DNA from 3 places in the Paraliobacillus zengyii genome. Region 3 is predicted to be linked to each of the others. Evidence: riboswitches for the same ligand, from Rfam matches in the RefSeq annotation. Region 3 holds a riboswitch; each other region holds the start of a gene.
The links. A riboswitch is a leader RNA that binds a small molecule or an ion and turns the genes downstream of it on or off. The one in region 3 is predicted to bind S-adenosylmethionine.

Region 1 (10,402 bases), 280 kb from region 3:
GAAATACGATGGTGGAGGTATTTAATGATGATGCATTAACCCCTGAAGACATTGCATTCATTCCAGATCCCGTTGACACAGTAGTGATGGGAGAAAAAAATGCGCAACTAGCCGCAAGTCCGTTGGGTATTTATCAATTTGAACCAGCTAGATATATCGGAGAGGATAAAAAAGATTCAATAGAATTAGAACCAACCATGACACCTGGAAGTTTCGTTACTCCCTCTGCTAAAGGACTTACCAATATGGAAGCAGCAGTTACCGTAAAAGGGGAGGAAGCTATTGATGCTATTCGCGTAAAAGTAGCTGGTATCGATCAATATACAGACGAAGCGGCAGAAAAGATCGAAGCAATTGCCCAGGAGCTTCGTACTATGAACCTAAATGTTACGATTGTAGCAGGGGCTTCTCCGCAACAAGTAGAGGTTGACGTAGAAGGGATTGGGCTTGTGGAAGAATCTTGGACAACACTTGGAGCAGCAGGAACAATTGTTAGTGAATGGCGTATTACGAACGTTGTCTTATCCGTCCTTTTTGTTTTCGTTGGATGTGCCTACATTCTTAATCGTTTTACCTTCTGGCGGATTACTAAAGAAAATGACACACTGCTATTATCGCAACTTGGCTGGACTAATCACCATATTCAAGCGTTGTGGAGCAGAGAAGTTTTATATATTTTAGCTGGAGCAGCTATATTGGCTATCCCATTGTTAATTGGGTTATCGCAATTGGGCGGATTGACCACGGCCATATACCTATATCAGCTTATAGCTGTTATAACGACTACCGTCTTTGTTTGGTTCTTTGTTCGGAAAGCAATACCGAAAATGCTCCAACCATCGAAGCCAAAAAACATTTCGATAAAAAAAGAGCAGTCTACCAAGCGAAGATCATTAGTTAGTAGAAACATATACTATTATTGGAACTATATTGTCTCAACATTTATCCAGCTAGCAATCGTTAGTACGTTAGCAACTTTTGTCTATCTTGCAATCAATGAAACAGTTAAGCAAACAAATGCAACCGTTCTTGGTCAATATATTAACGTTCAAGTTAATCATTGGCACCTTATCTTGGTAGCCTCTGCATATATCCTAGCATTTATTACACTAATTGAAGCGTTAATGTCGTTATTTAAAATTCGTAAACAAGAAATAAAACAATTGTTATCTATCGGTTGGCAACAGAAAGACATCTTTACTCTCTACATGAAAGAGATTCTTCTATGGACCGGTTGCGCCTTATTGATCGGGAATTTAGCAAGTATCCTATTGTTTGTCGTATTATATACATTAAACTGGACTATTTTTATTGTTGCCGCCCTATCTTTTGCTAGTTTATACTTGTTCATTACGGTATTAGCAATGTTGGTCGTTTGGCGATACGTTAGCAAATAATCCCTCTCCCACCATACTTTTAAGCTCAATTACAAATGATACGCATCACATATTGAGCGGATCACGCCAATTAGTTAAAATTAACGCAAGAGCTACTCAGTGGCCCTTGCGTTTTTGGTTTGTGATCAAACTAGACTTTCTCCTCCTTTTTAAAGAATAAAAGTCACACCAGTATATAGAATCGTAGTTATTGCAGCTGCGATCAATGCTGGTTTCAGCTTGAATCGTGCATAGTCCATAGTAGATATATCTAGAATATTTGCTAATGTATTTGTGTCATCACTAAGAGGCGATGCAAACGCGCCAAACGAACCACTTGCGAAAACTGCTCCGATCATTAATGGCAAGGATACATCTGCAGATAAAGCAAGCGATACACCTAAAGGCATTAAAATTCCCCACGTCCCCCAGGCGGAACCAATAAAATAAGAAATAGTAGCGCCAAAAACAAACATAAGTGGTGTGACAAACATCTGAGGGATCCAATCCGTATGTGCTGTAACGAATTCTGAAAATCCTAAATCACTCGTCACAGATGACAATCCCCAGACAATCGACAATAGAACAATTACAGACATAAGATCATTCCCACCAACAATAAAGCTGTTAACTAAGTCACTTAATTTAAAACGTTGAATCGCATATAAAATAATCGAGACAAAAATCGTAATTAATAAGGCAACTACCATTGCCTGTAATACATCAGCACGAATAAAGGCCTTAAATAATGACTGACCGGCACCACGTCCATCCCACCAGGTCAAAAATAACGTGAGTACAATTACTAATAAAACAGGAATGAGTAAGTTTAGTGGCTTACTTGGTAAATCCTTATGCACCGCTGGATGACAGTCATGCCAGTCGTCTTCTTTTCCCTCATCCATTTCCAGTGGTGCATCCGTATGTGAATGATGAAAAAAACTCAAATAGATGCCGAGTAAAATAATTACAATAGCAAAAAAGTTAAATGGAATACTCTGAATAAAAAGTGTATAAGGATCAATAGTAGTCCCCGTGGTTTCCGTAGAAATTTGAATGACAGATACCATATAACCAACAAATGCAGTTGCAACTGGAATCAAGACGATAACAGGTGTTGCTGTTGTTTCAATTACAAATCCTAGCTCTTTCGTTGACATTTTCACCTTTTTTAATATCGCCTTCATAATTGGCGCTATCGTTACAAAACGAAAGGTCGGTGCGCTAAATGTTCCAATTGTAGAGACATAAGTAAGAAATAAGGCTTGCTTTTTGGAGGTAATTATTTCTGCCGATTTCTCAACAAATCCTTTGATTCCACCTGTCATTTTGATCATCCCAATAAGTCCAGAAAAAACATAAAGGAAGACAATAATTTTAATATTACTTTCATCAATAAGTGCTTGTATCACATAGGTTAGCATCTCTTGCATGCCACCAATAAGTGAGGGTGAAATGATGTAGGATCCAACAAGTAGTCCCAACACTAAACCTGGAAGTACTTGTCGTGTAAACATGGCAACAGGAATCACAATCAAAAAAGGGATAATGGACATCCAACTCGTATCGATATGCTTTGCACACCTTTCTAAAAATAGAATCTTTTTAGAATGTGGAAAACCAGCAAATTTATGTATTTACTATTAATTTACTAAGAAAAGTTCATGATTTGGACATGCTTTGAATACTTATGGAATAGAGACATTAATGTTGTCCATCTAGGAGGAAATCGAATGATAGAAGCAATTCTACAACTTTTTACAAGTGAGCAAAAAGCACAAGCTATTCTTTCAAATCAAATGATTGAGCTAATCTTCATCATTTTATTTGTTACGTTTATTGTTACCTTCTTTGTTCATGTTTCCTTGTTCAGTAAACTAAAGAAAATACGTTCTTACTTACAAGAAACAAACCGCATGGACATTGACCCTTTGCGTACCTTCAAGGAACAGTTTGACCTTAAACAGCAAACCGAACCTGTCAAAATAGAAACATTCGTTCAAGAGAAATTTTCTAGTTGGCGTGTCTATGGTATACCTATTGTCAGTCTCATTAAAATGATTCAAATGACCGTATCTATTTTTATTTTAATCGGGATATTAGGAACATTTATTGGCTTAACCATGTCATTAGGAAATATTAATTCAGGTGGAAATCAGCTTGTTGAAGATGTCGCAAGTGTTTTATCAGGAATTGATGTAGCATTTTACACAAGTATTGCCGGTATGGGGCTTTCATTAATTATGACGGTAATGATCAAAGCGCTGAATACAGAATTTCTCCTAACTGATATTATGTTAAAAGTTGAAACAAATTTAACTGAAAACGAACAGAACGGAATAAGTAAACTAATTGAAGTTTCGGAAAGTATTAATAACTCCATTCTCATGCTTCAAAAGACAAACCAAAAATCCTTACAAAGTATTGAAAGTTCTTTTGATGGTTTTAAAGACTATACTTCTGGCTTACAACAAGCCGCAAAAGATTTAGCTACATTTAATGAAGGATTATCTACTAATCTACATGACTTTCAACTTCTATTTACTAGTATGAATAAGGTAACAAACGGCTTTGATGATGCATCTAAAAAACTAAACAAAAATTTCGATCAACTCTTCTCTTATTTTAAGAAAATTGATCAAAGAAATGAACAAATGGCAAGTACATTTGAACATACGTATCAAAAAATCGAAGAAGTCTCGACAACACAAATAGATACCTTAACTCATTTTGAAGATACCGTGGTTGATTTAAAAACATTCACCTCTTCTATCTTAGATGGCCAACAAACAATAAGTAAAGAAAGTCAGCGTTTAGTGCGTCATATGGAAGAACAAAATAAAGAATTTAAACAAATATTCGGCAAAGACCTAGGAGCGAAACTAGCCGGAATTACAACATACTTAAGCGAACTCTCTAACGGTTTTAATAGCTTAGAAGGATCACTAGTTCAATTACCAGATGTACTAGAAACCATTAACCAAGCACAAACAGAATATAAACACCTTCTATCTGATCGCTTTGATGAATTAAAACAATTTAATCGAGATTTTAATAATCATCTCAAAGCACACAATGCAGATTCTGTTTCATTTGAAAAGCACGTACGTGAAGCCACAAACACCTATGAACAAATTGGAATGAAGAACAAGCAGCTTATTACAGATATAAATACCACTATTTCACAAATGAATAGCACATTCATTCAAAGAGAAAATCAACTCGAAGCAAATGTTGGTGTATTAAAAGATACGCTTGCTAACTATGTGACTACTTTAGAAGGAACACTTGGTGAAAAGTTAGATAAGGTTGCTCGAAATATTAGTGAATATGCACAGGGAACAAATCAGGATCTAAAAAGAGAATTTAAGGAAATTCGGACGATTAACGAAGACATTCAACAAAGTAATAATCGTTATACACAACAAACATTTACGGAACTTCTCCAACAAATTGATAAATTAAACCAGCATTTACAGACCTTCAGCCAGGAAGCAACAAGCCTTAATACAAGGCGTACGGGTGGTCTAAATCAACATGATTAATAAATATCAACGGTTGTTTAAGGACGAGCAGGAAGAGAATCATTTTTGGCCATCTTTCACTGATTTATTAACATCGATCTTACTGTGTTTTGTATTAATCTTTATTTCAATGATGGTTATTAAGTCCATTCAAATTGAAGAAATGAAAGAAACAATTGATCAAATTATGGGAGTACGCTCAGAACTTGTAAAGGACTTAAATGCAGAATTTCAAGATTCTACTTTAGGCATCGAGGTAGATGAGAAAACAGGTGCAATTATCTTTGACACAGAAATTTTATTTGAGTATGATGGTGCAGAATTAAAGGATGACTCCTTTCAATTTTTAGATGAGTTTGTTCCAAAGTATTTAGACGTCTTATTAGCAAGTGGCTATGAAGAATATATCTCAGAAATTATTATTGAAGGTCATGCTGATCGCACAGATGGCTATTTATATAATCTAAAGCTATCCCAAGATAGAGCATATAGTGTAGCAGAATATATACTAGGGGATGAATTCCCATATAAAAACATTCAAGATCACTTGCAGGAAAAATTAACGGTAAATGGTAAATCATTCTCAGACGGTCGCACCGATGAAAATGGTGACTACAGTCCAGAAGCTTCACGCCGAGTTGAATTCAAGTTCCGCTTAAAAGACGAAGAAATATTGGATAAAACAATGGAAATACTAGAAGGAAATTAAAAATAAGTATTCTTGAAGTGGCTTTCCTTTCCAAATTCTATAATTTTAAAAAAATAAACAATATTAGTTAGTAAATAAATTGTTTGAATTTTTACATTATAGTAGTTGACATTATTTAGAATGTAACTTACTATAACAGGGAACATAAAACTAAATAGTTAGTCTTCTTATCAAGAGAGGTGGAGGGAACGGCCCTATGATACCTCGGCAGCTTACTTTTATATAAAAGTACTGTGCCAATTCCGTCAAACGTATGTTTGAAAGATGAGAAGAGTTAGGCTGTCGTTATATAAACCACTATAATACTGCCCCTCTTCTTAATGGAAGGGGGGTTTTTTGTTGCGTATAAAGTAAAAATTAACTTTAGTTAGTTGCAACTGGATAAAGTAAAAACAAGGGGGTTTGATCGATTGGATTTATTAACCACACTGAAGGAAAAGATTCTAATTGCTGATGGTGCTATGGGTACCTTGCTTTACTCACATGGTGTTGATCGTTGTTTTGAAGAATTAAATGTAACCCATCCTGAAGAAATTTTCCATACACATAGGGCGTATGTAGAAGCAGGGGCTAATGTTATTCAAACAAATACGTACAGTGCAAATTATATTAAATTGGCACGTTATGGCTTGGAGGATAAGGTAAAAGAAATCAACACGCAAGCAGTAAAAATAGCTAAACGAGCAGCAAATAAGGATACATTTGTTGTTGGAACAATCGGTGGTATTCGTGGAAGTCAAAAAAAACTTGGCACTATAGAGGAAATCAAGCGAATTTTTCGCGAACAACTTTATTGTCTCTTATTAGAAGGTGTAGACGGGCTCCTTTTAGAAACGTATTATAGCCTAGAAGAATTAACAACCGTGTTAGCAATTGCTAGAGAAGCAACTAATCTACCGATTATTACAAATATTTCGATGCATGAAATTGGATTATTAGAGAATGGTACACCTTTAAATGATGCATTAACACAATTGGACGATGCTGGTGCAGATATCGTTGGCGTCAATTGCCGATTAGGTCCACACTACATGATTGAATCTTTAAAAACAGTGGCCTTACCGAAGACAGCTTACCTTTCCGCTTATCCTAATGCGAGTTTACCAGCATACAGTGATGGAAAGTTAATCTATAACAATAACCCAGACTATTTTGAACAATGTGCTAGAGAATTTCGTAATCAAGGTGTGCGGTTATTTGGTGGTTGTTGTGGTACCACTCCTGAACATATTGTAGCCCTTAAAAAAGGTGTCGAAGGTTTCACTCCCTTATTGGAAAAGACGGACGTTAAGCACCCTCCAATAATAGAAGTACAGGAGCCTGCTGCTCGAAAAAAGTTAGATCTAGCTCAAATTGTGACACAGAGACATTCTATTATTGTTGAATTAGATCCACCAAGGAATTTACAAACGAAAGAATATCTAAAAGGTGTGCAAGCATTAAAAGACGTTGGTGTTGACGCCATTACACTTGCTGATAATTCTTTAGCCACACCACGAATTAGCAATCTAGCAATGGCCACACTAATGAAACAACAAAGAATAGCCATCACGCCTCTTCTTCACTTAACTTGTCGTGACCGTAATTTAATCGGACTACAGTCTCATTTAATGGGATTACACACACTTGGTATCCATGAAATTTTAGCTATTACTGGTGATCCTACTAAGATAGGCGGTTTTCCAGGTGCATCGTCGGTATTTGACGCTACATCTTTTGAATTGATTAAGCTAATCAAACAATGTAATGAAGGTATCTCATTTTCAGGTAAGTCATTAAAAGAAAAAACATCCTTTCGTATCGCAGCAGCTTTTAACCCCAATGTTCATCACCTTGATAAAGCAGTACGTAGGCTAGAGAAAAAAATTGATTGTGGAGCAGATTATTTTTTGACCCAACCAATTTATCAACCCGAACAAATTGAGTCGCTAAAACAAGCAACTAAACATATTAAACAACCAATCTATATTGGTATTATGCCACTCACATCCTCACGAAATGCAGAATTCCTACATCATGAAGTACCAGGTATGAAACTAACAGATGACGTCCGTCAACGAATGAAGGCGACAGGTGATAATAGAATACTGGCAGAACAAGAAGGTATGTCAGTAGCAAAAGAATTAATCGATGTTGCTTTTGAACATTTTAATGGCATCTATTTAGTAACACCATTTATGCGCTATGACATCACAGTTAAACTTTCCAGTTATATCAAACAAAAGGTTGAAAATGCGCAAGAAATAATTTTATAAGACTATTTTAATGGAGGTTTATACATGACAAAAATAATTAGTTCCAATCTAGGTTATCCACGAATCGGTGAAAAAAGAGAATGGAAACAAGCACTCGAGCAATTTTGGGAAGGGAAAATTCAAGAAACAGAATTACTTTTAATAACGAAAGTGATAAGACTAAATAACCTTAAAAAGCAACAAGAGAAAGGCATTGATCTTATTCCAGTTGGTGACTTTTCTTTATATGATCATGTATTAGATACTTCTGTTATGTTTGGTGTCATACCAGAACGTTTTGATTATAAAGGTGGCAAGGTAGGCTTAGACACTTATTTTGCCGTTGCACGCGGAACAAAAAACGCAGTTGCATCGGAAATGACAAAGTGGTTTAACACGAATTATCATTACATCGTACCAGAGTTAGAAAATATCCAACCAAGTGTGACAGAAAATCATCCACTTTCTTTCTATCAAGAGGCAAAAGAAGAATTTGGTATTGATGGAAAACCCGTGTTATTAGGCCCAATTACGTATTTGAAATTAGCAAAAATCCAAGATGATGTACATTTTGAAAAGTTGCTAGAAACATTCATACCACTTTACATTCAAGTTTTAAAAGAGTTGGAGCAAGCTGGGGTATCTTGGGTACAAGTAGATGAACCCATTTTCGGTACGAATTTATCTCCACATATTTTAACTTTTGCAAGAAAGGCGTATGACACAATAAATAAAGCAGTTCCTAACATAAATATTCTGTTACAAACGTATTTTGAAAATGTAGTGGATTATAAAAAAGTAGTAGATTTCCCTGTACAAGGAATTGGCCTAGATTTTGTTCATGGTGATGCCCTTTCATTTATTCAAAAACATGGATTTCCACATGATAAAGTCTTAGCAGCAGGCATTATAAATGGTCGTAACATATGGCGTGCTGATTTAGAAGAACGTTTAGATGTGTTAGAGCAGTTAAAACAAATTGTAACAAATAAGTTAATTATTCAACCGTCTACCTCCCTTCTACATGTTCCAGTAACAAAAAAACTGGAGCAAGAGATTGATCCTTTTATCTATGGCGGGTTAGCATTTGCAGATGAAAAATTAGCCGAGATCGTTACGCTTACGAAAGCATTAGATAAGGGGCGAGATCTTGTTAAATCAGCTTTAAAAGATGCTACTGAATCGCTTAAACAATGGAAAGATGCAAGTTTCGGTAAAAATCAAGAAGTGCATCAAAAGCTTGAAAACTTAACAGATACCGATATAAATAGGAAAGTAATCTTTTCAGAACGAATAAAAAAACAAAAGCAGTATTTCCAATTACCTTTGTTACCGACAACAACAATAGGCAGTTTACCGCAAACAAGTGAATTGAAAAAAGTACGAACAAAATGGCGAAAAGGACATGTAACAACAGGAGAGTATGAACAATATATTCGTGACTATATCAAGAAATGGATAACAATACAGGATCAGATTGGGCTTGATGTTCTCGTTCATGGAGAGCCTGAGCGAACAGATATGGTGGAATATTTTGGTGAGAAGCTGAATGGCTTTACTGTTACCAAGTTTGGCTGGGTCCAGTCTTATGGCTCACGTTGTGTAAAACCACCAGTAATTGTCGGTGATGTCTCTTTTGCAAAACCGATGACAGTAAAAGAGATTGTATATGCCCAATCCTTAACAACAAAACCGGTAAAAGGCATGCTTACTGGACCAACAACTATTTATAATTGGTCGTTTGTGCATGATGATTTACCTCGTAAGACGGTTCTAAACCAAATTGCAATTGCATTAAAGGCAGAAATAGAAATATTAGAGGAAAGTAACATTAAAATTATTCAAGTGGATGAACCAGCATTACGCGAAGGACTACCATTAGATCGAAACAAATGGCCTGCCTACTTAGACGATGCGGTTACGGCATTTAGATTAGCTACATCATCAGTTGAAGTGGATACACAAATTCATACCCATATGTGTTATTCGAATTTTGAAGATATCTTTGAAGCGATTGATGGGCTTGATGCAGACGTAATTTCAATTGAAACGTCAAGAAGTCACGGGAACTTGATTGCTACTTTCGAAGATAATACCTATAACAAGGAAATTGGACTTGGTGTTTATGATATTCATAGTCCTCGTGTCCCAAGTATAGAAGAAATTAAGCAAAATATTAACCGAGCATTACAAACGATTTCACCAAATCAGTTTTGGATTAATCCCGATTGTGGTTTAAAGACTAGGAATGAAACTGAAACAATAGAAGCACTTCAAACAATGGTAGATGCTGCAAAGATCATAAGAAAAACAGCACTATCTTATCAGAAATAGAATAGTAATATTAGCAAGCCCTCCACAGTTATCTGCGCTGGAGGGCTTTTTACTTTACGAAGTTAGCTGAAGACGTAGACGTGCCTGCGGAAAGCGTCGTGTATTTTTAGAGCGAGCCTTGTGTCGCAGTTGATGATTGTTGTAATGGAAAGGTAATTGCTACGTTAACTTATGAACCTCTCACAATTGGAATTTATCATTAAGAAAGTGTTGTTTATTTCTAGA
Region 2 (10,402 bases), 240 kb from region 3:
TTCTTTCGCAACATCCATTATACCGTTTTTTTCAATCCTTCGATCCAATAAACTATATTTCACTTGGTTTGAAGCTAGAAAATAATCTTTTTCTTTTAATAATTCATGAGCCTCTTTCATCTTTCCTGCATTATAATTACTTACACCGACAAGTTTAATTTTATTCTTTTCTAAGAGATGTATCATTTCTTTCATTTCATTCTTCACATTAGAAAAAGAGAAAGGTTGGTGAATTTGATATAAATCAATGTCCCTTCCACCTAATGCCTCTAATCGCTTATCTATCGTCTTTGTAATGGAAGATGCTGTTCTAAATAATGGCCACCATTTTGTTGCAATTAATGCGCTCTCTGCAGATGCATCTATGCTATTTAAGGCTACAGATAATGCATTTTCAGATTCACCTTTTCCATATATTTCAGCAGTATCAAACCAATTGATCCCACCTTCCAAACTAAGCCTCACAATATTAGTAACATCCTTTTGATCCATCGCAGCCCAAAATCCACCTACTAAACCTTTACCATTACTAAATTGCCAACACCCTAATCCTAATGCAGATACTCTTGTTGATGATTGTCCTAATTTCCGTAAAGCTACATGTGTCTCTACTGTCATTCGTTAATCATTCCCCTTTCAACATTGTATATTAATACCAGTTTAGAGCTAATTAGTGATTTTGTAAAAAATAAGCAGCTAGTTCCAACTAATACGTTTTTATTTTAGTTAGAATTCTATAAAGTATATAATTATGCCAAGTACTATAATAACAAGACTAACAGACAGCAATCCAATTATCCTTGACGTATTTGCCACTTGGATCTCTTTCCAGTTCACCGGTTTAATCCCGCTAACCCAAAAGACGATAATGGCTGATAATAAAATCGCATGAATATTTACAAGTAATAAAAGAAGTGGCGTAACTGCATATCTCCATTCCCCCTCGCCAATTATCATGCCAAAGACAATTGCTGGTGGTAACAGCGCTACTGATACCATTACACCAACTAATGCTTCTGACACACGTTTGGCAAAAGAAAGTGCGCCAGCCGCTCCCGCTGCAAGTGCTAAGATGATATCCATCATCTCGATATTTGTACGAGCTCTAAACTCATCGCTATCAAGTGGTAAATTAAATATAACACCAAATAAAATAGCAATAAGAATTGGAACTACCAAACCAAATATTGCAGTCCCTACCGACCGGCGCATTATTTTATAATCACCTAACACAGCTGCAAAAGATAGGGCGGTATAAGGACCAATTAATGGAGCGATAACCATCGCACCAATTACGACTGCTGCACTATCTTTTACAATACCTGCAGTCGCAACAATAGCTGATAACACAAGGAGCCATACAAAGTTTCGATTAATAACACTTGATGAATGAACGACATTATATAATTCATGCCTGCTCGCCCTTAAAACCTCTTCTTGTTTTTCGGATGGGTCTCTTTCTTCCTCTTTTTCCTCCTCAACTCGCGGAATATAAGTTGAAATGTTATAAAGTAATGCACGCATTTCCTCATCATATTTTGAATCTAATTCTAAAAAATTCAGAATCTCTTCCGCATATTTTTTATCAATTAATAATTTAAATACTTGCTCTTGATCTGAAATGCGTGTATGCCAATGCGAAATTATCGTAAATTCTGCTATTTTTTCTTGGAAATGATTCACTTTATCATTTGGAATATATACTTCAATTAGTTGTAACTCCATCTTTTCTTCCCTCGCTACTAGAATCAATTTTTCACTTAGGATACGGAAGCTACAAAAAAATATGAATAATATAAGTTAGCAGTTAAGATGATTTATGCTTAATGCTCATAAATCATCTTTCTAGTCATACCACCATCGATAATAATGTTTTCACCATTAATAAAATCATTAAGTGGATTCGTCAGAAACAAACAAGCACGTGCGACATCACTAGGTTTCCCTACACGTTTGGACGGATGTTGCGTATGATCAACAGTACGAAGCGATTCATAATCTTCTGTTTCTATCCAGCCTGGACTAATAGCATTTACAGTAATTTTTTCTTCCTGTAATGTGAGAGCTAAAGCATGTGTGAGTGCGTATATGCCACCTTTACTTGCGGCATAACTTTCCGTATTTGGTTCAGACATAAATGCACGTGTAGACGCAAGATTTATAATTGCACCACCCGTTCCTCTCATCTTTTTCGCTGCCGCTTGGGAACATAGAAATACGCTACGTAAATTCGTGTTTAATACATCATCAAACTCATCCACAGTTAAATCAAAAAAGGACTTGAATTTTGAAACACCCGCATTATTAATTAAAATATCTATTTTATCAAATTCATCCATTGTTTTTTCCATTAAATTATCAATTGAAGTGGACTCTCGGACATCTGTCTTTATAAAAGTTGCTGTCTTTTTTCTTTTATTTAGTGATGCTTCAACCTTTTTCCCGTCATCTTTTGCGACATCAGCAATTATTACATGTGCACCTTCTTCTGCGTATGCAGAAGCTATAGATCGGCCAATTCCATTTGCACCACCAGTAACAATAACTACCTTATTTTCAAATAGCATTTAATTGCCTCCCTTATTACTAATTCACTTCATCATACCATTTAAGAAGCTACGTTTAAAAAAATACAATCTTTTCTAAACTAATTATTAGAAGGATCTGAAAGCTATATAAAAATGGCCAAGCGAGATGCTAGGCCATTTTTAACATGAAAACGTCGTCTATCTATCCTTTTGCTAATCTTAATGCGGTTTCTGTGATCTTCCTATCTATTTCTAGTTGTTTTTCTGTATCATGTGGATGATAGAATCCATTATTAATCATATACGTAGAAATTTGTTCATGAAATGTAATAACTTCGTCTAATTGCATCGTTAATGTATTTCTAACTCCTGGTGTTGCAGTTTCTGTAATAGCTAAGGCATAACTCTTTATTTCTGCTTTTGCAGCCATTAAAATATCTGTCGCAATTACTTGATCTGTTAATGGTGCCATCCCAGTAATTTTTTCAATAAGTTGATTCACTGTTTAACCTCCTTCATGACAAGTGTTTTTCTAAATCTTCCAAATGCCGAACATGCATTGTAGCATCTTGCTTCATCAAATCTTTTAGATTCTCGTCCATTACTAATCCTTGCATGATCGATGCCTTGGTAAGGCATAAGCTCTTAAATGTAATAAGTTCATGTACCTCTAATGTTTCATGCATACCTAACTGTATGTTCAAACCTTCCACCCCCCACCTTCATGTTAGTATTATTCATTTAGCGCTCTATTTGCGTAGTGAACATCTTTTTCTAACTGCTCGGGAATATTAAAAGCATCATATATTCCTCTATCTTGAAGAAATCCATATATTTGTTCATGTTGTTTAATTGCTGTTTGTAACTCCTGTGTCAAAAATGTTCGAATGTCAGAAGATGTTGTTTCTGTAATAGCTGCAGCCATGTCTTTAATACCAGCTTTTGCTTCAAATAGCATATCTGTAGCTATCGTGTGGTCTGAAGCACTTAATTGATTCGTATCCATTTATTGCACCCCTTTATTGATTGATTTGAGTTGAAGCAGAAGTGAGTAAGTCTTTCATTTGATTAACTGCCGTATGACCTTGTTTTACACTCTGTTCGACCAATGTTTTTAATTCGATATTTTCAACTATTTTCATTCTTGATTTAGATTGTGAAAGGCAACCAACTTTAAAATTAATTAACTCCCTTAAATCAACGATTTCATGTATACCAAAGTTACTACTTTTCAAGTATACGTTCACCTCCATTGTTATTCATGTTAGCTTTTGTCTTTCTTATTTTGTTTATTCAAGTTATACCTCCATGCATGATTTTTTCCCTCAAGTCGATAATAAACCGACATCTTAAAAAGAACGGAGTATACTTTCGTGACTGATAATTTAGAAATAAATAAGATATTAGAACAACTGTCCACTTCAGAAGAACAATTAGACTTTGCTCAACCAAATCATTTAACTCCTGCTATGAAAGCCTATCAGGATTATTACGGATTTAAACAATCAAATCTTTCATTTCACTTCGGTAAAATAACAATTGATCAAAATAACGTGCACGTACAAATTTTTAAACCCAACCATAGCAAAGGAAATATATTTTTATTACATGGCTATTTAAGTCATGTCGGTTATTTAAAACATATTATTCAGTTTTTAAATAACCAGTATTACACAGTAATTAGTTATGATTTGCAAGGACATGGCCTTTCAACAGGTAAGATTGCCTCTGTCAACACATTTGATGATTATGGTCGTATTATGGAGAAATTATTAACAATAATAAAAAAGGAACTGAGTGGTCCCATACACCTAATTGGTCACAGTACTGGTGGCGCCATCATCGTTGATTATCTATTGAGACATCCAAGTCATGACGTCGATAAAGCTATATTGGTTGCACCACTTATTCATTCAAATTATTGGAATTTATCACAAATTGGGCTATACATGTTGAAATGGTTCCCTTTTATCCAGCATATAAAAAGGAACTTCCGTCAAAATTCAACAGATGAAGCATATTTACGTTCCATAAAAACTGACCCACTTCAATCAGACAATGTTCCGGTGAAATGGGTCAACGCATTAATGACATGGAATAAAAAAATACAAGATTATCACGAAAGCAAAAAGTTCATTTATCTCATTCAAGGAAATCAGGATAAGACAATAGATTGGAAATACAACATAAAATTTCTCCAACATAAATTTCAAAACTTACAAATTGCTCAAATTGATCAAGGACGTCACGAGCTTTTTAATGAGGCAGAGCCTATTAAAAGGATTGTGTTTCAACGAATTCTCAAATACTTGGAACCTTAACATTACCAGCTTCTTTCGTCATACTTAATTTTATTTTCAAAAAATGATACGATAGAAGAAAGGAGAGATGATCGATAATGAAAATTGCTTTTATTTCAGATGTTCACGGGAACGCGATAGCATTAGATGCAGTATTAAATGATATTAGAAAAAAAGAAGTTGATAAGATAGTAGTGCTTGGGGACCTTGCTTATCGTGGACCAGAGCCAAAACGATCGATTGACTTAATTAAAAATTTAAACACAACCGTTATTAAAGGTAATGCAGATGATTGGATTGTACGTGGCGTAAGAAAAGGTGAAGTTCCTGACGCAGCACTTGATAAGATGAATGAAGAAAGAGACTGGTCTGTGGCCCAATTATCCCAAGCGGACATTGCTTACTTAGAAAAACTACCTACAGAAACGCTATTTGAAGAAAACGATATCGTTTTTCACGGTTTTCATGCAACACCAAACAGTTTATTTGATGCGGTACTTCCAAATGCAACGGATGAAATGATCGAGTCAGAATTAATGAAAAAGGTTGCGGATGTTTATCTGTATGGACACATTCATAAATCTTATATTCGTACGATAAACGGTAAAATGATTATTAATCTAGGTAGTGTTGGACTGCCATTTGATGGTATTACAAAGGCTTCTTATGCTCTTGTTGATGTGCAAGATGGAAGTGTTAGTGCTTCGATTGAAAAAGTATCTTATGATTTTGAAAAAACGATTGATAAATATAAGGAAGTAAACTATCCAAATATTGAGTTAATGAAAAATATCATTCAAAACGCAAAAAATTAACAAAAACTCCCGTTCCAATGCTACATGGAAGGGGAGTTTTTCAGAATATTAATAACAAGTAATTCTGTGGTAAAATAGCTATATATAAGGGAGTGACGTTTTATGCACTGGAGAAAATTAGCACTACTTTTGCCACCATTTATTCTTATCGGCTATCTTTTAATAACATATCTACCTGATACGTTAAGTCAATATTCTATCGTAATAGCCATTTTATTTTGGGTGATTTATTATGGTTGGGTCTTTATCGAGGAGAAGAATAAAGAAAAATCAAATAAAGATTCCACAGATAGTACCAAATAAGACCTCATACATAGGTCTTTTTTTCTTAGTAATTTACGCAATTTTCACTTATAAAAATAATCTCTAAACGTTGGCTGTTATTAGCTTGGAGTGTGTTCATTATAAAGCTTGACACGATTTAAAAAAGTTGTTTATTACTTAATAAACATAGGCTCTTTCGTAACTGCCATGTTGATTTCCGCTTCTGGCAGTCGCTTTCCACGGGCAAATGTTTTCGATGGGCCGAGTAATAGCAGGCCCAAGTCTTCAGCTAACTTCGAAAAGCAAAAGTCGCTTTCCGAAGTGGATCTTCAGATCTTGCTTTTCCCGCAGTAGTCGACTACCCTACGCTACAATCAATCAGCATAAAGTAGAATAAAACTATATGACAAGCAGATAACGTAATACTTCTAAAGTTTATCCAGCGAAGGTAGCAAATGGTTGACACTCCTGTGGGAACAGCAAATGTTTTCGATGGGATGAGTAATCGCAATCCCACAAACCGAAGATCCTCTATAGAAGCGGTCTTTGCTTCTATAGATAGCTGAGGTTGTGCCCACGGAAAGGGAGACTATTTGCTACCGTAGCGGGTCTAAAGTTGTAAGATACTTACGACTGAGTTTCTCTCGAGTGCGTCAGATCACAGTACTGATGATTCAAAAAGAAGCGTGAAGTCAATTTCTATTTTGGATTGTTAGACTTTCTTGTTACACCAAAACTTAAGTGCCGTTTTACAGTGTAAAAGTTGAGTTAGTAATTTATGAAACTTTCACAGCATTAAACAGGAATTTAGGTTTAGCGATAACTAGGATGTCTCACAAATAAGTTAAAGTTGACCTCGTTCCCATCATTACGTCTCATCTTACGAATTTGATAGAAAATGTGACGTAGTAAAACTAATAATAAACTATTCCCATTAAAAAAGTCGGAATTTAATTGACTTTATTTCACTGCTAATGATATTCTTATAGATATAACTAAATATATAACTATTCTTATCCAGAGAGGTGTAGGGACTGGCCCAATGAAACCTCGGCAACAGGCTATTACTTTTTAGAACTGTGCCAACTCCACAAGTATTTCTATACTTGATAGATAAGTAGTAAGATGCCTGTATTTCTTCTTTCTATTTAACTAGGGAGGAGAATTTTTTATATGATGATTATCGATAAGTAAAAGTTGGGGGTTATAAAATGGGGAAAGTCTTTTTAGTTGGTGCTGGTCCTGGAGATCCGGATCTATTAACGATTAAAGGATTAAAAGCAATTAAACAAGCTGATGTAATTTTATATGATCGCCTAGTAAATGAGGAATTACTCAACTACGCTTCTAAAGATACCGAATTAATTTATTGTGGTAAACTACCTGGAAACCACACCTTACATCAAGATATGATTAACAATTTGCTTTGTGAACATGCCAGAGGAGACAAAATCGTTACACGTCTAAAGGGTGGCGATCCATTTATTTTCGGGAGGGGTGGCGAGGAAGCACAACTCTTAAAGGAATCTGGAATCCCCTTTGAAATAGTCCCTGGTATTACTGCTGGTATCGCCGCTCCTGCTTATGCCGGCATACCTTTGACACATCGAACATTAAGCTCTTCTATTACCATTATTACGGGCTTTAATCCAGAAAAGGATTCAAATGAATATTGGCGGAATTTAGTTGGCAGTGTGGAAACACTTTGCATTTACATGGGTGTGAAACATTTCCCTGAGATTGCTAAAAGGCTAACCGAAAACGGTATGGACGTTAACACCGAAGTTGCACTTATTCATTGGGGCACACTTCCTAAACAAAAAACAATTACTGGTACATTAGCAACAATCAACGAAAAACTACATGAAATTGAAAATCCTTCTATGATTGTGATTGGAAAAGTTGTACGATTAAGAGAGAAATTAAAATGGTTTGAAGAAATTGCACAGTCCTAATCTTCTGCATCATCTTAGTTAAAAAGGTGATGTAGACTAATTAAATCATGTTTGATAAAGAAAGGAAGTAACCAAATGATGGAGTTAGAAGGCAAAAAAATTGGTGTTACTGCAGATAGAAAAGCCGATGAAATCAGTACAATCATTAGAAAAAAGGGTGGCACTCCAGTTATTCGTTCTATTCAAGGTGAACGTATTCTTCTTGAAGAAAAAGCAGAGCAAGATGTGGAGCATCTCATTGCAGGAGATTATGACTGGGTTATTCTCACAACAGGTATTGGAGCTAAAGGATTAGAGAATGCTGCCAAAAATCTCGGTGTACTGGAATTATATATTGAAACATTAAGAGGGAAAAAACTTGCTATTCGCGGAAGTAAAACACTGAATTGGATGAAACAATGGGATTTAAAACCATACTTCTCTTCACCTGATGGAACAATGGATAAATTAATAGAAGAGTTAAAAACAAATCAAATTGATGGACAAAAGTTTTTCTTTCAAGCTTACAATAAGGATGAAGAGGAACTACTTAATCAGTTACGAGCATTGCCAATTTTTCTTTATCAATCGATGCCCTATTACTATAACCCACCTGAAGCTGAGACATTAGAAAATTTAAGGACTTTAATCGAAACACGAGAATTAGATGCCGTTTTATTTACGAGTAAAACACAAGTGGAAAACCTTTTTTCAGACTATGAATCTATTGATAGATTAATCGAGGCCTTTGAAAGTGATGTTTTAGCAGTTAATATTGGAATTGTAACCGAAATGCAAGTAAGAGATTTCGGTGTCAATCGTTTATTAACTCCTGAAAAACCAAAAATGGGTGCTATGGTTATATCATTAGCTAATTATTATAAAACGAAAGAAAAGCCTGCAAATACAGACTAAGACTCTTTCATTTCTAATATAAATAAATCGTTCCTATTGTGGTAATCATTACAATAAAACTTAGTGGTAAACCTACTTTAAAATAATCAGTAAACTTATAACCACCTGGACCATAAACAATCAAATTTGTCTGATAACCGATTGGTGATAAAAAGCTAGCAGAAGCACCAATTGTTATAATAACTAAAAATGCCATAGGATCAGCTGCTAATTTATTAGCGGCTTCTATTGCTATGGGGAACATTAAGACAACTGCACCATTATTTGTAATCATTTCTGTAAAAGAAACAGTTACAATATAAAGTAATACCAATATACCTAACATACCAAACGGCTCAGAAACTATAATTAACTGGTTCGCAATCCAATCCGCAGCTCCAGTCTTAAACAAAGCTTGCCCGATACCAAATGCACTTGCAATCAACAATAAAACATGATATTGCATATCCCTACTAATGTCTTCTGGCCTGATAACTTTAAATATAAAGTAAAGAATTACAGTAATTGTCATCGCCTTTAACATAGAAAGAACACCGAAACTAACTAAGAAAATCATAGTAGTGAGTATAAGAATAGATAACCACGCATTTTTCTTATCAATCTTGTGTAACAATGGGTGTTTATTCAATGGCATAGCTACATAGAAATCATTAGATTGCGCAAATCTCTCTTCAAAATCTGCACCAGCTAATAAAAGAAGTGTATCTCCAGCTTTTAGTGTGATATCACCAATACCACTTTCAATTCGCTCATTATTTCGATGCACAGCTATCACATCAGCATCATATTTAGCTCGGAATTTATTTTCTTTTACCTTTTTATGAAGCAGAGAAGATTGATGCGAAATAACCACTTCCATCACTTGTGTATTGCCATTACGTAATTTTTCTAATGTGACGTTTGTTCCTGTCTTTAATTCAATCCCTTTTTTACTTTGAATTTCTGCAATTCGTGAAATAACACCAGTGAATATCAGGCGATCATTCGCTTTTATTTTTGTGGAATTTCTGACTGGATATATTTTTTCATTATTTCGGATTACAGCTATTAAATAGACACCTTTAAAATCTCGTAATCCCGATTCTTCTACTGTCTTATTAACTAATGGATTATCTAGAAAAGGATAATTTTCCTCGATCACCATCTCGATTAAATATTCTCTACTTTTCTCAGTAACAGTTGGTTCTGAGACTTTATAACTCGGTAGAATCTTATATCCAATTGTCACCAAATAGATCAGCCCGATAATACTAGCTGGCAGACTATATTTGGCTAAAGTGAACATCGAATACCCTTCCATTCCTCTTTCTACCATTAAACCATGTACAACAAGATTAGTAGATGTCCCCATTAAAGTTAATATACCACCTAATATCGTTGCGTACGAAAGTGGAATCAAAAACTTTGAAGGAGCGATATTATGGTCAACACACCATTTTCGGACAATAGGCGTTAGTGTCATAACGATTGGTGTGTTATTTAGAAATGCCGACGCTGCTGTAATTGGTAATAAAAAGCTAAATAATGTACGTTGATCAGATTTACCTTTTTTTAATAATCGAAAGATGACTTGTTCTACTAGACCACTTTTTTGAATAGCGCCAGCTACAATAAATAGCAAAGCAACCGTCAACATACCTTGGTTA
Region 3 (10,402 bases):
TGCAATGATCGGTGTACCAGCCTCGAACTTCCAAGGCAAGTCCTTCCAGGTTGAATCGTAAAGATTAACAAAATCAATCATCTCTCCACCAAATTCTACTGGTTCCATTCTTTCAAGTAACGCTTTCTTACCATACAATACGCCTATACCTGTTGGACCACACATTTTATGACCTGAAAATGCATAAAAATCACAATTAATATCTGTAACGCTAACTTTCATATGTGGTACTGCCTGTGCACCATCTACAAGTATAACCGCACCATGTTCATGTGCAATTGTAGCAATTTCTTTAACTGGATTAACAGTTCCTAAAACGTTGGATACATGCATTACCGCCACTATTTTAGTCTTACTTGTTATAGTCTGGCGTACATCATCTAATGTGATTGTTCCATCAGACTGAAGTGGTATATATTTTAGTTTAGCACCTGTAGATTTAGCCAACTGTTGCCATGGAATGATATTACTATGATGTTCCATGTAAGTGATAACAATCTCATCACCTTCAGAAAGATTAGTACGACCATAACTGTTAGCAACTGTGTTAATTGATGTAGTCGTACCTCTTGTAAAGATAATTTCTTCTGTTGATTTTGCATCAATAAATCCTCTTACTTTTTCACGAGCGCCTTCATATTTATCAGTTGCACGCGTACCAAGGGTATGAACTCCTCGATGGACATTTGAATTATCTAGACGATAATAAGCATTAATTGCTTCAATTACCTGTAATGGCTTTTGCGATGTTGCAGCAGAATCAAGATATACTAAAGGACTTCCGTTAACGTTTTGATCTAAAATCGGAAATTGTGAACGGACAGCTTTTACATCCATCAGTATACTTTCCTCTCAATAACTTCAGTTAATTGTTCTCTAACTGCTGCAATTGGTATTGCATTAACAACAGGTGCTAAGAAGCCGTGAATTACTAAGCGTTCTGCTTCTCTTTGCGAGATACCTCTACTCATAAGATAATACAATTGAATCGGGTCAACACGACCTACTGATGCAGCATGGCCTGCTGTTACATCATCTTCATCAATTAATAAAATCGGGTTTGCATCTCCTCGTGCATCTTTGCTAAGCATTAAAACACGGGATTCTTGTTCAGCATTTGCTTTTGTACCACCATGTTCAATTTTTCCGATACCATTAAAAATGGCAGAGGCACTATCTTTCATTACTCCGTGCTGTAAGATAAGTCCTTCTGAACGTTTTCCATAATTGACAATTTTTGCAGTAAAGTTTTGGATTTGATCTCCGCGTCCAACTGATACTGCTTTAGCATAAGAGAAGGAATTATCTCCAATCAAATGCGTTATATTCTCTGAAACCGTATTACCATCATTCATTTGACCTAATGCCCATTCAATCTTCGCGTCACGATAAGCAATTCCACGTCGATTCATATAAACGGTAGTACCATGTGCAAAGTTATCAACAGAACCAAAAGAAATAGATGCATTGTCATGTGCAATTACTTCTGCTACAACATTTGCAACAGTTTCTTCATCTTTGTTAAAAGAAATATAGTTTTCTACATATGTTAGGGAACTATTTTCTTCTGCTACAACAATAACATGATTAAATAAAGCAAAATTATTATCTTCTTGCCAAAAAATTGCTTGAAGAGGTTCTTCAACAACAACATTTTTGGGTACATAAACAAAAATACCGCCATTCATTAATGCTGCATGTAGAGCTGTTAAACGATTTTCGTCAAATGCAACAGCATCTTTCATATAATATCTTTGAACTAGTTCCGGATATTTTTGTAGTGCAGTGAAAATGTCAGTTAAGATAACACCTTGATCTGCTAATTTATCTGAAATCATTTCATAAGCATTATATTGATTACGAAGGATGACTAAATTATGATCATCTTTATCCGTATCAACGAATACTTTGATATCATCTGGTAAATCTTTTAACGAATCAAGTTTATTTATTTCAGCTTCTAAATTAAATTTCGTAAAATTCCATTTAGATATATTCGTTTTATCAGGTCTTGGCATCTCCAAGTTCTTAGAAATTTCTAATGCTTGGGTGCGAAATACCTTCATCCATTCTGGTTCGTTTTGTTTTTCAGAAAACTGTTCGATATATTCTTTTTCATATGGTTGCTTCGTTTCAATAGCCATGTAATCCCTCCTTACTATTACGCGTTGTTACCAACGGTTTCTTCTTCAATGCCTAGCTCTTTTTTAATCCAATCATAACCTTCAGCCTCTAAGCGTTTAACTAATTCTGGTCCACCAGACTTAACAACACGTCCTTGCATCATTACATGTACATAATCAGGTGTAACATAGTCTAAAAGACGTTGATAATGTGTAATAATTAGGCAACCAAAGTTTTCATTGCGTAATTTATTAATTCCTTTTGATACAACTTTCAATGCATCGATATCTAATCCAGAATCAATTTCATCTAATATACCAATCGCAGGTTTTAACATCATTAATTGAAGAATTTCATTACGTTTCTTCTCTCCACCAGAAAAACCAGTGTTTAAATAACGTTGCGACATATTTTTATCCATCTCTAAGTAGTCCATTGAACTATCCATTTCTTTAATAAACTTCATTAAAGGAATTTCGTCTCCTTCTGCACGATGTGCATTAACAGAAGAACGTAGGAAATCAGATGTTGTAACACCGCTAATCTCACTTGGATACTGCATCGCTAGAAATAGTCCAGCTTTTGCACGTTCATCAACTTCCATTTCTAAAACATCTTCACCATCTAAATGTATACTACCACTAGTTATTTCATAATTAGGATGCCCCATGATTGCTGATGCCAACGTTGATTTACCAGTACCGTTCGGCCCCATTATCGCGTGGAATTCGCCACCTTTAATCGTTAAATTAACACCTTTTAATATTTCTTGATCTTCAATTTGAACGTGAAGATCTTTAATTTCTAGAATAGATCCTGCCATTTCGATACCCCCAAAAAAATTATTATTTATGTTGTGTGGAATGAACAATATAATTTTTATTCATTCTCAGTTTATTCTCATTACAATCTTATACTATTTCGAATCTATAATCAAGATTTTCACTCATAATTCCAACTTGTTTTCAAACTTTTTCTTATTAATTGTATTATAATGAAGAAACTAATTTACATGTTTCTATTCTATTATAACGCAAACATCCCTTGCAAATGTATTCGCAAGGGATCTTAATATTTTTCTTTTATTAACGATGCACTTTTCGTTTCATCTCTGTTACTGCTTTCAAGCCATTTCGATGACTTTTCTCTCGTGCTCTTTCAATTTCTAAACGTTGATTTAGTTTTCTTTCGTATTCAGCGAATCCTAAACCGTGATTTAATTGCATCGCCTTTTCCATTTCACTTGTATAAGTTAAAGCTAGATTATCCATGGTTTGTTAAAACCCATCCTTTCTTTATTTGAACAAATTTATTATATCATTTGTAAGATGATGTAACAAAAGAGTTGACAAATCGTTTGGACTAATAAATAACCTTTTCGCTTCACCTATAGAATTGAGTTTAAAATTAGTTAAAGTACATCAAATATTCTTTGAATTCATTTGAATTTCTCGAATTATTCTTCTGATCCACCAACAGCAATTACTTCTCCATTATAATTTTCTGTAATGAAATTTTGAATTTCCTCTGATTGCAAAACTTCTACTAATTTATTTAAGTTTTCATTATTCTCATCTTCTGCATTTGCAACCACAATATTCACATATAAAGAATCATCACTTTCAATAAACAAAGCATCGTCTACTGGTGATAAATCTGCTTCAATTGCATAGTTAGTATTAATTGCAACTAGTACATCTTCTTCACTTTGGTATGTTTCAATTAAAAATTCAGGATTTACATCTGCTGAAAAAGTTAAATTTAATGGATTATCAACAATATCATCAACAGTCGCTTCTGATTTTTTAACGTCATCAGCTAATGTTATTAGACCATTTGATTCAAATAAAGAAAGGATACGACCATGATCTGGTACATTACGACTAATAACTACTTCTGTTCCTTCTTCAATGTCATCAATACTTTCAATACTTTGAGAGTAAACACCCATTGGTTCTAAATGAACGCCACCTAAATTAACAATATCATAGCCCTTTTCTTCAATTTCAGTTTCCATGAATGGAACATGTTGGAAGTAGTTAGCATCAATTGTGCCATCCACTAAATCCTGGTTTGGTAAACTATAATCTGTATATTGTTCGATTTCTAATGTTATACCTTCTTCTTCTAATAATGGTTGAGCTTCCTCTAAAACTTCAGCATGTGGCACACTTGTTGCACCGACCTTAATCACATTGTCCTCTGAATCTCCGTTTCCACATGCCGCTAATATAATCCCAACAGATACTAACAATATTAATGTTACAAGTTTTTTCATTTTGCATTGCTCCCCTTTTTTTGTTTTATATATAATTCCCAACATAGTGGGTATTATTAACGGTTACCTTTTATCCATTTTATTGGTGATCGCATCACCAATAAATTGGAAGATGAATACAATTATTACAATTAAGACTGTACAAACAAAAACAACATCAAAGTCTCTACGCATAAATCCATGGAAATAAGCAAAGTCACCTAAACCACCTGCACCTATAACTCCGGCAACTGCGGTGTAACCAATTAAGGCTATAGCTGTTACCGTTAAACCTGAAACGAGTGCTGGAGTGGATTCCTTTAACAACACTTTATAAATAATTGTTGTTGTTTTTGCACCCATTGATTTAGCTGCTTCTACTACTCCCTTGTCCACTTCTCTTAAACCTATTTCCACCAACCTAGCATAAAATGGTGCTGATCCAATAATTAAAGCTGGCAAAGCCGCATTGGGACCACGTATCGTTCCAATTAGAAAATCAGTAAATGGAATAAGTAATAATATCAAAATAACAAATGGAATCGCGCGAAAAACGTTAACGATTGACGATACAATGAAATTCAATAGTTTATTTTCCCAAATGCCGTCATTCGCTGTAAGATATAATAATAACCCTAAAATAACACCAAAAATTAAGGTTCCAATTAAAGCAAGCATTGTCATATAGAATGTTTCACCCATTGCAAATAATAGATCCATCCAGTCAACGTTCGGAAATGGATTAGTTAGCATTATTTTTCACCTCCACTTCAACAGATGTAGAAGTAATAAATCTTAGTGCTTCTTCTATTACTTCTTCTTCACCTATTACATTCACAAATAAGGTACCGTAAGCCCCTGCCTGCGTTTGCTTAACGTTACCGTGCAAGATATTTACTTCCACATCAAACCTTTTAGCAACTTGACTTATAACAGCTTGATTTGCTGTTTCACCAACAAAGTGTAAACGTAAAACCTTTCCTTTTGTAACAGACTTTATTAATGTTTCTTCTGTAACTTCATCATCCGGTTTCCCCATAACTTGTTCAACAAATTTCTTCGTAACACCCTGTTTCGGATGCGAGAAAACCTCTACTACATCACCTTGTTCAACAATTCTACCTTCTTCCATTACTGCAACACGATGACAAATCTTTTGGATAACGTGCATTTCATGTGTAATAAGGATAATAGTTAAACCAAGTTTTTGATTAATATCTACTAATAAAGAAAGAATAGAGTCTGTTGTTTCTGGATCAAGTGCTGAGGTTGCTTCATCACACAAAAGTACTTTTGGATTGTTAGCTAGAGCTCTTGCTATGCCAACACGTTGCTTTTGACCACCGCTCAATTGCGATGGGAATGCATCTTCTCTGCCTGTCAAACCAACAAGTCCAATTAATTCATCAACACGCTTATAACGCTCTTGCCTTGATAAACCAGCTATTTCTAGTGGTAAGGCAATATTATCTCGAACTGTTCTTGACCATAACAAATTAAAATGTTGAAAAATCATTCCAATTTCTTGACGTGAAAGTCTTAATTCATTTTTAGATAATGACGTTATTTTTTGATTGTCAATAATTATATCGCCAGTTGATGGTTCCTCCAGTCGATTTATTAAACGGATAAAGGTACTTTTACCAGCTCCGCTATATCCAATTACACCAAATATTTCGCCTTTATCTATATTTAAACTTAAATCATCTACTGCTTGAATAGTTGAAGATTTGGTTTTATAAACTTTTGACAAGTGTTGAATTGATATCATACTATTCCTTCTTTCTACACAAATTAAAAAACACGACTTTCTGTTCAAGAGAACAGAAAGACGCGTTTTTGGCTGGCGAATATAACTTTCCTGTTCTCTCATCTGCCAAAGCAATTGCTCTGCAGGAATTGGCACCTTTTTAAACACAAATAAATGTTTAACGGTTGCCGGGTTTCATCGGGCCAGTCCCTCCACCTCTCTTGATAAGAGATAATGTATGTAATTATTTTAACTAAATGTAATTTTAGCATATGCTAATAATCAATGTCAACATATTTTAACGCCATAAAATGTGTTAGAATAATAGCAATATTCTATTAAAAGGATGATTTAAATGTTAGCACCAAATTTTGTATTACCCTATTTAAATAAAGAAGGTAATTATCATTTACACGATGACCTTGGCAGTATCATTATTCTTACTTTTTGGGCTTCATGGTGCCTAGATTGTAGCATCGACTTACCAAAGAAGGAACAACTTTACCGATCACTAGACAATCCAAAAGTGAAAATGTTGACTATTAATGTTACAGGTAGAGAACGCGATCAATCAGCAGCTGTAGATTTCACTAAAGAATTTTTGGAACAGCCAACTTTAATGGATAAAGGAACAGAAATATATAACTTATATCAATGTCAGGGTGTTCCAACTACTGTATTAATTGATTCAACCGGAACTATTTATAAACAATTTAATGATAAAGCCAATTTCTTAGATATCGTTACAGCAGTAGGTAATATCATGCCTAAATGATAGGTTCAGCGATTTGAATGTAATAAATTATTTAACTTACCTAACGATTCGAACGAGTATATTTTACTCGGCTCTCCATTATTGGTCATCAATAGACAAGGAACACTTTCTATTCTTTCTTGTTGCATCACCTCAGGAAATAAACCTGCATTTAGCTCATAAAATATAACAGCTCCATTTGAAGCTTCTTCAATTTCTTCTAGTATCCTTCTCGCTAAATGGCACGTTCCACAAAAAGGGGTATAAATAAAAATCATTTTATCTGGTTGCACTACTGTACGTATTGTTTCACGCGTTATTGGTATCATATTTCCCACCTTACATAAGATAACTAGGGTTTACAGTAATTCCTCTACTTAATAATGCTGTCGCTAGTTCTAATTCTGGGGTTGCTGCAACTTCTCTAAAAGTCTTGTCAATAAAAATGTGTATTGCGTGTGGTAATTCTATTGATAATTGCTTTCGTAATTTATTACCCGAATGGTCTTCATCAACCAAGATAAAAACGTCTCGATTGTCTAAGTCATAATCTAGTATTAACTCTTCCATCTTCTCAACACCCAGCGTCCCATTTGTACAAATTATCGTAACTGATTCGTCAATTAATTTTTCGATTTGTTTTTTATCTGTACGTCCTTCAACAATAATGATCTTTTTAGTATCATTTGAAGACATGAGCTTCACCTACTTTACTAATTAACGTTATTTACAAGTAATCCCTTGTTACTGCATTTGTAACAAGGGATTATAACTTATACTGTCTGTAATATTGTATGAAAAAGGAAAAAAAACATGCAATAATTAATTATTCGTCATCTTCAATCATTGCTTGGTATTCTTCTGGAGTCATTAATGCCTCAATCTGAGATGAATCACTTGGTTCTATTACAACCATCCACGCTTTATCATATGGAGATTCATTAACAAATTCAGGACTATCATCGAGTTCCTCGTTTACTTCAACCACTTTCCCGCTAATTGGAGCATATAACTCAGAAACAGTTTTAACAGATTCTACACTACCAAATGGCTCATCTGACTCTATATCGTCACCTTCTTCAGGTAATTCTACAAATACAATATCACCTAATTCGTCTTGCGCATGGTCTGTTATACCAATTCGTACTTTATTTCCTTCTACTTTAACCCACTCATGTTCTTCGGAATAACGCAAATCTTTTGGTAAACTCACTCTAACTACCTCCATAAATGTATTTTAAATTAACCTATTTCCAAGTCTGTTCAAATTCTTCTAGTTTAAATCCTAGTGTAACCTTTTCATTATCAGTTGTTAATGGTCGTTTTATAAGCATGCCATCAGAAGCTAACCAGTCCAATTTCTCTTCATCCGTTGCATCCAATAACTTATCCTTTAATCCAAGCTCTCGATACTTTAAACCACTTGTATTAAAAAACTTTTTAATTGGCATGTCACTTTTAGATATAATCGAACGTAATTGTTCTTTGGTTGGTGGGTTTTCTACTATATGTATTTCAGTATACGCAGCTTGTTCTTGTTCAAGCCATTTTTTTGCCTTTTGACACGTACCACACTTTGGATATGCATAAAAAGTAATCGTCATTGTATGTCACTCCTTTATTTCTAGTTTATCATAATAACCTCTTTTAATTGTTATAAACCCTGATTATTTCCTATTAGTATATAAGAAAAATGCACACCTGACTAGTAGTATGCCTCTAAATCATCACTGTATAATTTCATTAGTAATGGTGACATTACAAATGCACAAATTAAAAGGAGGACACCACATATGCAACAGCAACAGCAACAGCAACAACAAGCAACAAATATGAACCCTGCTCAAACTGGTCAAATTATGCAACAACCACCTACTGTTGTATCTTCAAAAGACTTATTATATTTAACTGACATGATGTCATGGAATTTAAATGCAACAAAAAAGGCACATTTTTTTGCTGAACAATGCACTATCCCTGAGCTCAAATCTGCTTTGGAACAAGTCTGTCAGATGCACCAAAAACATTATCAAAAGATTTTACAACATACAAATCAACAACCAAATTCAATGATGCAATAATAAGGAGGATAAGATATGAATCAGCAAAAGGTTCAGAACCCTGAAACACAAGTTAACAAAACACCTGAAATGAATGACCGCGACTTTATTAATGACATGTTATCTACAGAAAAATATATGACACAATCATACAGTATTGCATTAAACGAAGCCAGTAATCAAACGTTTTATCAGGATTTACTAGCTATTTTTAATGAAACGCAAGATTGTCAGAGAAATTTGTATAATTTGATGTTCAAAAATGGTTGGTATAGCATAGATAAAGCTGATCAACAAAAAATTCAGCAAGCAAATCAACAATATAGTGGTTACACTAATCAATTTCCAGTCCATTAATCTTAATAAAAACGTGCTTTTCCTAATGGAGAAGCACGTTTTTTAATTCGCCTAACTTACAGCATACTTAAAACGTAATTATTCTTATTTACAAAATGCAATCATTAAGATACAATAGGCTATAGTGAATTTTGTAAGAGAATCGGGGGTTCATAAATTGTCCAAACCACTTATAACAATGGAGAATGTTAGCTTTGCATATGATAATAAACATGCATTAAAAGATATTAATCTAGAAATTAATACAGGTGCTTTTTTAGGTCTTGTTGGACCAAATGGTGGTGGGAAAACGACACTTATAAAGCTATTGCTCGGTCTTGAAAAGCCACAACAAGGATCGATAAAACTTTTTGACAAAAATATTACCGACTTTAAACAGTGGAGTAGAATTGGATTCGTATCACAAAAAGCAAATAGTTTTAATCGAGGTTTTCCTGCAACAGTAAGAGAAGTTGTTTCTACAGGAATTACTGCTAAATTAGGTTATTTCCACTTCTTTAAAAAAGCAGATAAACAAAAGGTTGTAAATGCAATTAAAATGGTTGGGATGCAAGATTATATCAATAGAAACATTGGCGATCTTTCAGGTGGACAGCAACAGCGTATATTTATTGCGCGCTCTCTAGTAAGTGATCCTGCCTTATTGATTCTTGACGAGCCAACAGTAGGAATTGACACTGAAAATGTTCAAAAATTTTATGGCTTACTGCATCGTCTGAATGAAGAAAATAATATTACACTATTATTAGTCTCACATGACATAGGAACAATGACTGAGCATGCAGATGGTATTGCTTGTTTAAATAAATCCTTGCATTTTCACGGAGACACGAAATCATTCTCAAATTTGACTGATAGAGAATTATCGCACTTTTATGGTCATGATCTAAACCTTGTCACACATCAGCATTAAATTAGTTAAGGAAGTGTACTTATGCTCACGCAATTTTTTACGTATGAATTTTTACAAAACACCTTTTATACCGGCTTACTAATTGGCTTCATTGCCCCATTACTAGGAACATTTGTCGTTGTTCGGCGCCTATCGTTAATTGCTGATGCGTTATCTCATGTAACCTTAGGTGGCATTGCCTTTGGTT

Region 1: linked by a shared signal. The riboswitch ahead of DM447_RS15040 (bifunctional homocysteine S-methyltransferase/methylenetetrahydrofolate reductase) and the one ahead of DM447_RS13740 (methionine ABC transporter ATP-binding protein) in region 3 are both predicted to bind S-adenosylmethionine.
Region 2: linked by a shared signal. The riboswitch ahead of cobA (uroporphyrinogen-III C-methyltransferase) and the one ahead of DM447_RS13740 (methionine ABC transporter ATP-binding protein) in region 3 are both predicted to bind S-adenosylmethionine.

The regions. Positions count from the first base shown of each region.
Region 1 covers NZ_CP029797.1:2,987,087-2,997,488, forward strand. Annotated here, with positions in the region: gene DM447_RS15020 (ABC transporter permease) at 1-1,397, shown strand, start outside; gene DM447_RS15025 (Na+/H+ antiporter NhaC family protein) at 1,547-2,947, opposite strand; gene DM447_RS15030 (MotA/TolQ/ExbB proton channel family protein) at 3,110-4,921, shown strand; gene DM447_RS15035 (OmpA family protein) at 4,914-5,609, shown strand; SAM riboswitch class I at 5,774-5,880, shown strand; gene DM447_RS15040 (bifunctional homocysteine S-methyltransferase/methylenetetrahydrofolate reductase) at 6,020-7,864, shown strand; gene metE (5-methyltetrahydropteroyltriglutamate--homocysteine S-methyltransferase) at 7,889-10,177, shown strand.
Region 2 covers NZ_CP029797.1:2,943,220-2,953,621, forward strand. Annotated here, with positions in the region: gene DM447_RS14840 (aldo/keto reductase) at 1-618, opposite strand, end outside; gene DM447_RS14845 (TIGR00341 family protein) at 727-1,725, opposite strand; gene DM447_RS14850 (SDR family NAD(P)-dependent oxidoreductase) at 1,824-2,567, opposite strand; gene DM447_RS14855 (spore coat protein) at 2,731-3,030, opposite strand; gene DM447_RS14860 (hypothetical protein) at 3,044-3,232, opposite strand; gene DM447_RS14865 (spore coat protein) at 3,262-3,534, opposite strand; gene DM447_RS14870 (spore coat protein) at 3,548-3,781, opposite strand; gene DM447_RS14875 (alpha/beta hydrolase) at 3,902-4,849, shown strand; gene DM447_RS14880 (metallophosphoesterase family protein) at 4,927-5,643, shown strand; gene DM447_RS14885 (hypothetical protein) at 5,746-5,946, shown strand; SAM riboswitch class I at 6,918-7,027, shown strand; gene cobA (uroporphyrinogen-III C-methyltransferase) at 7,119-7,862, shown strand; gene DM447_RS14895 (uroporphyrinogen-III synthase) at 7,938-8,756, shown strand; gene DM447_RS14900 (SLC13 family permease) at 8,770-10,402, opposite strand, start outside.
Region 3 covers NZ_CP029797.1:2,702,493-2,712,894, forward strand. Annotated here, with positions in the region: gene DM447_RS13710 (cysteine desulfurase) at 1-837, opposite strand, end outside; gene sufD (Fe-S cluster assembly protein SufD) at 837-2,144, opposite strand; gene sufC (Fe-S cluster assembly ATPase SufC) at 2,162-2,947, opposite strand; gene DM447_RS13725 (YuzK family famiily protein) at 3,210-3,395, opposite strand; gene DM447_RS13730 (MetQ/NlpA family ABC transporter substrate-binding protein) at 3,581-4,402, opposite strand; gene DM447_RS13735 (methionine ABC transporter permease) at 4,466-5,134, opposite strand; gene DM447_RS13740 (methionine ABC transporter ATP-binding protein) at 5,124-6,152, opposite strand; SAM riboswitch class I at 6,248-6,362, opposite strand; gene DM447_RS13745 (TlpA disulfide reductase family protein) at 6,487-6,906, shown strand; gene DM447_RS13750 (thioredoxin family protein) at 6,912-7,214, opposite strand; gene DM447_RS13755 (toprim domain-containing protein) at 7,225-7,581, opposite strand; gene gcvH (glycine cleavage system protein GcvH) at 7,712-8,098, opposite strand; gene DM447_RS13765 (arsenate reductase family protein) at 8,133-8,489, opposite strand; gene DM447_RS13770 (hypothetical protein) at 8,679-8,966, shown strand; gene DM447_RS13775 (spore coat protein) at 8,982-9,302, shown strand; gene DM447_RS13780 (metal ABC transporter ATP-binding protein) at 9,460-10,215, shown strand; gene DM447_RS13785 (metal ABC transporter permease) at 10,237-10,402, shown strand, end outside.